Regions from separate parts of the Janthinobacterium salmonicoloratum genome, predicted to be linked through region 1. Evidence: predicted binding sites of a transcription regulator. Region 1 holds the regulator's gene; the other holds the start of a gene.

The links. The regulator sigma-54, encoded in region 1, starts transcription at its own class of promoters, with help from an activator protein. The targets are predictions, from matches to a motif close to TGGCANGNAANCTGCTTT.
Region 2: pedF (cytochrome c-550 PedF) is a predicted target of sigma-54. The motif match lies at 1,591-1,608, and genes of this name have one in related genera.

What each region holds. Positions count from the first base shown of each region.
Region 1 is NZ_JBNYXV010000002.1:191,745-195,244, reverse strand. Features, by position in the region: gene lptA (lipopolysaccharide transport periplasmic protein LptA) at 1-148, shown strand, start outside; gene lptB (LPS export ABC transporter ATP-binding protein) at 148-903, shown strand; gene ACQ4WY_RS14035 (RNA polymerase factor sigma-54) at 908-2,386, shown strand; gene hpf (ribosome hibernation-promoting factor, HPF/YfiA family) at 2,456-2,815, shown strand; gene ACQ4WY_RS14025 (enoyl-CoA hydratase/isomerase family protein) at 3,090-3,500, shown strand, end outside.
Region 2 is NZ_JBNYXV010000012.1:4,530-8,029, forward strand. Features, by position in the region: gene ACQ4WY_RS28045 (RtcB family protein) at 1-477, shown strand, start outside; gene rtcA (RNA 3'-terminal phosphate cyclase) at 494-1,513, shown strand; gene pedF (cytochrome c-550 PedF) at 1,644-2,129, shown strand; gene ACQ4WY_RS28060 (substrate-binding periplasmic protein) at 2,154-2,987, shown strand; gene ACQ4WY_RS28065 (TonB-dependent receptor family protein) at 3,043-3,500, opposite strand, start outside.

The DNA of each region.
Region 1 (3,500 bases):
CAGCCGCAAGGAAGAGTTTGCGATGGAAAATTCCAACAGCGGCACCAGCACCCCGGATGGCGGCAGCGTGCGCATGGTGATCCAGCCGAAGACCAAGGCGCCAGCGGCGGAGAAAGCGCCGGCCACGCCTGCGCCAGGAAAGAAATAATGGACAATACACGTTGCGGCAGCACCCTGATCGTTCGCGGGCTGCAAAAAACCTATGGCAAGCGGCAAGTCGTGCATGATGTCTCGCTGCAAGTCGAATGCGGCGAAGTGGTGGGTTTGCTGGGCCCGAACGGCGCCGGCAAGACCACCTCGTTCTACATGATCGTCGGCCTGGTGCCGTCGGACGGCGGCAGCATCGATATCAGCGGTGTGGATATCTCCAGCCTGCCGATCCACCGCCGGGCGCAGATGGGCCTGTCCTACCTGCCGCAGGAAGCGTCCGTGTTCCGCAAGCTGACGGTGGAAGACAATATCCGCGCCGTGCTGGAAATCCAGACCGTCGAAGGCCGACCGCTGAAGAAAGCCGAGATCGAGGAGCGCCTGGATAAATTGCTGGCCGACTTGCAGATTGAAAAGCTGCGCGAGAACCAGGCGCTGTCCCTGTCGGGCGGCGAGCGCCGCCGCGTGGAAATCGCCCGCGCGCTGGCCACCGATCCCCGTTTCGTGCTGCTGGACGAACCGTTCGCCGGCGTCGATCCGATCGCCGTGATCGAGATCCAGCGCATCGTGCGCTTTTTGAAGGAGCGCAATATCGGCGTGCTGATCACCGATCATAATGTGCGCGAGACGCTGGGTATTTGCGACCGTGCCTACATCATCAACCAGGGCTCGGTACTGGCGTCGGGACGCCCCGACGACATCATCGCGAACGAGTCGGTACGCCGGGTCTATCTGGGCGAACACTTCCGCATGTGAGCCAATGAAACAATCATTGCAGCTGCGCACTTCGCAGCATCTGGCACTGACGCCGCAGTTGCAGCAATCGATACGCCTATTGCAATTGTCTACCCTGGAATTGCACCAGGAGCTAGAGCAATTGCTGACGGACAATCCCTTGCTCGAGCGTCTCGACGATCCGCTCGACCGTTCGCTGCGTCTGCTGTCCGACGGGGCCTTGAGTTCCACGGCCGCGCCGGCCGAAGCGCCGCCCCAGCCGCCAGGCCAGGAGGTGCCCGCAGCGCCGGCCGAAGCGGAAACCTTTGACGGCGAGGCGGGCGAGAGCCCGGCCGCCGCGGAGGGCGGCGACAGCGACTGGAGCGAGGCGAGCCGGGGCAAGGCGCCCGACGACGAAGATTCGCGCCCGCAACTCGAAGCCCACCACTGCACCCTGCGCGAGCACCTGATGGAGCAGATGCGCGTGACGGTGCTCGAATTGCGTGACCGCGCGCTGGTCGAGCTGATCATCGACGCGCTCGACGATAATGGCTACCTGGAAGAGTCGCTCGACGACATCCTGGCGCGCCTACCGGAAGAGCTGGAAATCGATGCCGACGAGATGCGCACGGCCTTGTCGCTGCTGCAAAGTTTCGATCCGCCCGGCGTGGGCGCGCGCAATGCGTCCGAATGCCTGGCCCTGCAAATCAAGCGCTTGCCGCATATCGCCATGGTGACGCGGCGCATGGCCCTCGTCATCGTGGAAAAGCACCTGGCCTGGTTTGCCCAGCGCGATTTCAACAAGCTGAAAAAAGCCCTCGATTGCGACGATGAAGACTTGCGCGAGGCGCAGACGGTGATTCGCCAGTGCAATCCGCATCCGGGTGCCGTGTTCGCTTCGGACGTGTCCGATTACGTGGTGCCCGACGTCGTCGTCAAGCGCGCGCGCAATGGCTGGCAAGTCACCCTGAACAACGATGTCATGCCGCGCCTGCGCGTCAACGCCATGTACGCCAACCTGCTCAAGCAGGGCAAGGGCGAGGGCGCCATGGGCGCGCAGTTGCAGGAAGCCAAGTGGCTGATCAAAAATATGCGCCAGCGTTTCGACACGATTCTGCGCGTGGCGCAGGCGATAGTAGAAAGACAAAAGAACTTTTTCTCGCATGGGGCCGTTGCCATGCGCCCCCTTGTGCTCCGTGAAATAGCTGATACACTGGGTTTACACGAGAGTACTATCTCGCGGGTAACAACTCAAAAGTACATGCTGACCCCGCACGGCATGTTCGAGTTGAAATATTTTTTTGGTAGCCACGTCGCCACCGAAGCGGGGGGCGAAGCGTCATCGACGGCGATACGGGCATTGATCGTGCAACTGACAGGAGCAGAAGACCCTAAAAATCCTTTATCCGACAGTAAGATTGCGGACATGCTGGGGGAACAAGGCATGGTGATTGCGCGACGTACTGTTGCCAAGTACCGGGAAGCGTTGAAAATTCCGCCAGTGAGTCTGCGTAAGTGTTTGTAAGTTTTTTTCGGTTCCTCTGCGGGCCGGATACGATGGACCGCACGAACCCGATCATCTTTAGGAGTGTGTATGAATCTCACCATCAGCGGACATCATCTCGAAGTGACACCAGCCATCCGTGAATACGTACAAACGAAGCTGGAGCGCGTGAAACGGCATTTTGATCAAGTCATCGATATCGCCGTGATTCTGACCGTGGATAACCTCAAAGAGAAAGAAAAACGTCAAAAGGCCGAAGTCAACCTGCGTCTGAGTGGAAAAACTGTCTATGTGGAAAGCCTGGCGCAAGACTTGTATGCCGCAATTGATAGCCTGATCGACAAGCTCGATAGGCAAGTGATGAAGTACAAAACCAAAGTGCAAGGGCACGGTAAAGAGGCGATCAAGCATCTGCCAGACAATTCGGACGAAGAATTCGCCGCCGCCTAAGAACACCAAAAAACCTACTGCGCGTCGCGATTTGCGGCCTCCGATGCTCACTGTGCATACGCACAGCTCCGCTTCTCAGCCACAACTCACATCTGCTCGCTACGGTTTTTCCACGTGTTCTACGGCCTGCGACTTTGAACCGGTTGTGATCAACTAAGGGCGCTCACTGCGCCCTTTTTTGCGCCTGCCGCCTTTGTCGGGCAGCACAATGGGAACGCAATGTTCCCCGCGCAGGCGCTAGAATGTTTGCACTTTCACTTCTTTCCTGCCTGCCATGAGCGACTTCGTCGAGACCTCCATCCGCAACCGCACCGGGCACATCGTGCTCGACCGTCCGAAAGCCTTGAATTCCCTGTCGCTGGAGATGGTGCGCGCCCTGAGCGCGGCCCTGCTGGCCTGGCGCGACGATCCGCAGGTGGACGCCGTCGTGATCCGCTCCAGCAGTGAAAAAGCCCTGTGCGCCGGCGGCGACATCCGCTTCTTTTACGATGCGGGCCTGGCCACGCCGCAAGGCGGCAGCGCCTTGCTGGAAGATTTCTTTACGGAAGAATATGCGCTCAACCATGTAATTCATTTCTATCCGAAACCGTATATTGCCGTGATGGATGGCGTGGTGATGGGCGGCGGCATGGGTGTGGCCCAAGCCGGGCCTGGCAACCGTCTGCGCATCGTCACGGGCCGCACG
Region 2 (3,500 bases), on a different contig from region 1:
CGCGAAGTGATGATGCAGAATTTGATCGCCGCCGTACGCACGGTCATCCATAAACCGTTTCAGACGCACGTGGAAGCTGTCAACTGCCACCATAACTATGTGCAGAAGGAGCACCACTTCGGCAAGGATGTGCTGATCACGCGTAAGGGCGCCGTGTCGGCCCGCGCCGGCGAACTGGGGATCATTCCCGGTTCCATGGGCGCGAAGAGTTTTATCGTGCGCGGTAAAGGCAATGCGGAGAGTTTTCATAGCTGCAGCCATGGTGCGGGACGCACGATGAGCCGCACGGAAGCGAAGCGGCGCTTCAACTTGGAGGACCAGATCCGCGCCACGCAAGGCGTGGAATGCCGCAAGGATGAAAACGTGATCGATGAGATTCCGATGGCCTACAAGGATATCGATGCGGTGATGCTGGCGCAGCGCGAGCTGGTCGATGTCGTGCATATCCTGAAGCAGGTCGTCTGCGTCAAAGGTTAACAGAGGGAAAGTAGAAATGATAGAAATAGATGGAGCGCAAGGTGAAGGCGGCGGACAGATTTTGCGCTCGGCGTTGAGCCTGTCCATGATCACGGGGCAAGCATTCCGCTTGACGAATATCCGCGCGGGGCGGGAAAAGCCCGGCCTGCTGCGCCAGCATTTGCTGGCCGTGCAGGCGGCGGCCGCCATTTGCGGGGCGCGCACGACGCCGGTGGCGCTGCGCGCAGCTAGCCTGGAATTCGTGCCTGGCCCCATACGCGGTGGCGACTACCGCTTTGCCATCGGCAGCGCCGGCAGTTGCACCCTGGTGCTGCAAACCTTGCTGCCGGCCCTGCTGCATGCGGATGGGCCGTCCACCGTGCGCATCAGTGGAGGCACGCACAATGCCATGGCGCCGCCCGTGCATTTTCTGCAGCGCGCGTATGGCCGCATCCTGGAACAGATGGGCGCCGAGGTGGATATCGCGCTGCAACGCTACGGCTTTCATCCCGCTGGCGGCGGCGAGGTGATTGCCACCGTGCAACCGTGCCAGCGCTTGCGGCCTATCGCATTGCTGCAGCGCGGTGAACAGAAGGCAGGGTATGCGGAAAGCATGGTGGCGGGCGTGCATGTGAATGTGGCGCAGCGCGAGCTCGAGCGTGTCGCCAACGGCATGGGCTGGAGCGGCAAGCAGCTGCGTATCGTCGGCTTGCCGGCGGAGCAGGGACCGGGCAATGTCTTGTTGCTGACGCTTGAGCACGAGCATGTCACGGAAGTGTTTACTTCTTTCGGCGAAAAGTCCTTGCTGGCCGAGTCCGTGGCCAAGCGTCTGTTGAACGAGGTGCGCGCCTATCTGAAGACGGACGCGGCCGTTGGCGAGCACTTGGCCGATCAGCTCTTGCTGCCCATGGCGCTGGCGGGCGGCGGTACCTTCAGTTGCAGCAAGGTTTCGCAGCATGCATTGACGAATGCGCAGGTGATTGCCCGATTTTTGCCCGTGCATATCACTTTTGAGCAGCAGGAGCGGCACAGCATCTGCACGGTGGCCGCCGCCTGACGCGCGCGGTGACACAACTAGCTGTTGCAGCTGTTCCAAATTGATACATGGGCGGCAGGACGTGGGGCATATATGCATGGCATGGCATTTGCTCTTCTTGGATATTCACTAAAAAACCAAGGAGACCAGCATGACCTATTCCATTCGTACCCTGCTCGGCGTGGCGGCCGCGGGCGCCGTTGCCCTCACTTCCCTGCTGACCTTGCCGCATGCCTATGCGCACGGCAATGTCACGCCGCAAGGCGTCGACACCACGGGCTTGCCCAAGGTGGGCGACAAGTGGCTCGAGCAAAATCCGTATCGGGGCAACAAGCTGGCTTTGACGGTGGGCACCTCGGCCTACAATCAGAATTGCGCCCGCTGCCACGGCATCGAAGCCATCTCGGGCGGCATCGCGCCGGACTTGCGCCAACTCGACCGTGATTGCTTCGGTATCAAGAATGAGACAAAGAAACAGGCTTGCTACAAGGAGACGGATAATTACTACCTGACCACCATCCGTCACGGTAAGGTACGCAATGGCGCCGTGTACATGCCACCGTTCGAGGGTGTATTCAACCAGGAAGCCATGTGGGCCATCAAGACCTATCTGGAAACCCGCCGCGAGTCTAACTGAGCCGATTGATCACCAAGGAGTCCCATGCGTTCATTTCAACTCCGGGGGGCGCGCGCGATGATCTCGCTCGCCTGCCTGGCGCTGTGCGCAGCCGCGCCGGCGCGCGCCGACTGGCAAAAAGTGCAGCAGTCGGGCAGCCTGAAAGTGGCTGTGTACAACGAGTTCGCGCCGTTTTCCGACAAGGGGGCGGGTATCGATATCGACATCGCCGAAGCGCTGGCGAAAAAGCTGGGTTTAAAACTGAGCTTGCTGCCATTTCCCGCGGGCGAAAACCTCAACGACGATTTGCGCAATATGGTGTGGAAGGGCCATTACCTCGGTTATGGTCCCGCCGATGTGATGTTGCATGTACCGGTCGACAAGAAGTTGATGGCGGATAACGACAAGGTTGAGATCTTCGCGCCATACTACGTGGAAACCGTGCGCCTGGCGCGCAGCGCGCAAGCCGTGCCGCAATTCGATGGCGTCGCTTCGCTGGCCGGCAAGCGCATTGGCGTGGAAAAGGTCTCGATCGCGGCCATGCTGATGCTGGGCGAAGACAATGGCAAGTACCGTGACGACGTGCGCATTTTCGACACGGCCGCCGAAGCCTTGCAGCAATTGCAGGCAGGCCAGCTCGACGCCGTGCTGGCCAACCGTTCGGAAATCGAATCGGTGCTGAAAAGTGACCCCGCTTTCCCCTTGAGCGAAGTAGCGTTCGCCCGCTTGCCGCGTGCAGGCTGGGCCGTGGGCCTGGCCGTCAGCAAGCAACAGCTCGACGTGGCCAAATTGCTGCAGGCAGCCATGAACGAGATGGCGGCTAGCGGCGAGTTGAAAACCATCTTTGAGAAATATGGTGTGAAGGAAGCACGGCCCTGAAGCAGCTTGCTCTAGTTTAAAAGCCCGCGCATCGGAAGAGGCGCGGGCTTTTTGATTAGAAGGAATACTGGGCGCTGACACCCAGCAACCAGTTACGGCCCGGCGCCGCTTCATAGTAGCGCTTGTTGCTGTCGCCGACGATGACGGAACCCACGTAGGTCTTGTCGAAAAGATTGTTCAGGCGGGCAAACTCCTTGAAGCGCCAGTTCCCCACGTTTTGCTTGGCATTGAACCGCGCATTGAACACGGTATAGCCGGGCGCCGGCTTTTCGCTGTTGCTGTCTTCCGCGTAGACCTGGTTGCTGGCCACGCTTTCCAGTGCCGCGCCAAAACGGTCCAGCGTGTCTTTCCAGGCCAGTTCCGCAAACAGGTTGGCGCTGGGTACGCCCGGCAAGCGGCTGCCTTCGCGCACGCTGCCAAACGCCTGGTCATACACGGCGTGCAGGCTGGTCAGTGCCACTTTTGTCGTGAAGCCATATGGCAGGTTCGAATCCAGCGACACTTCCATGCCCT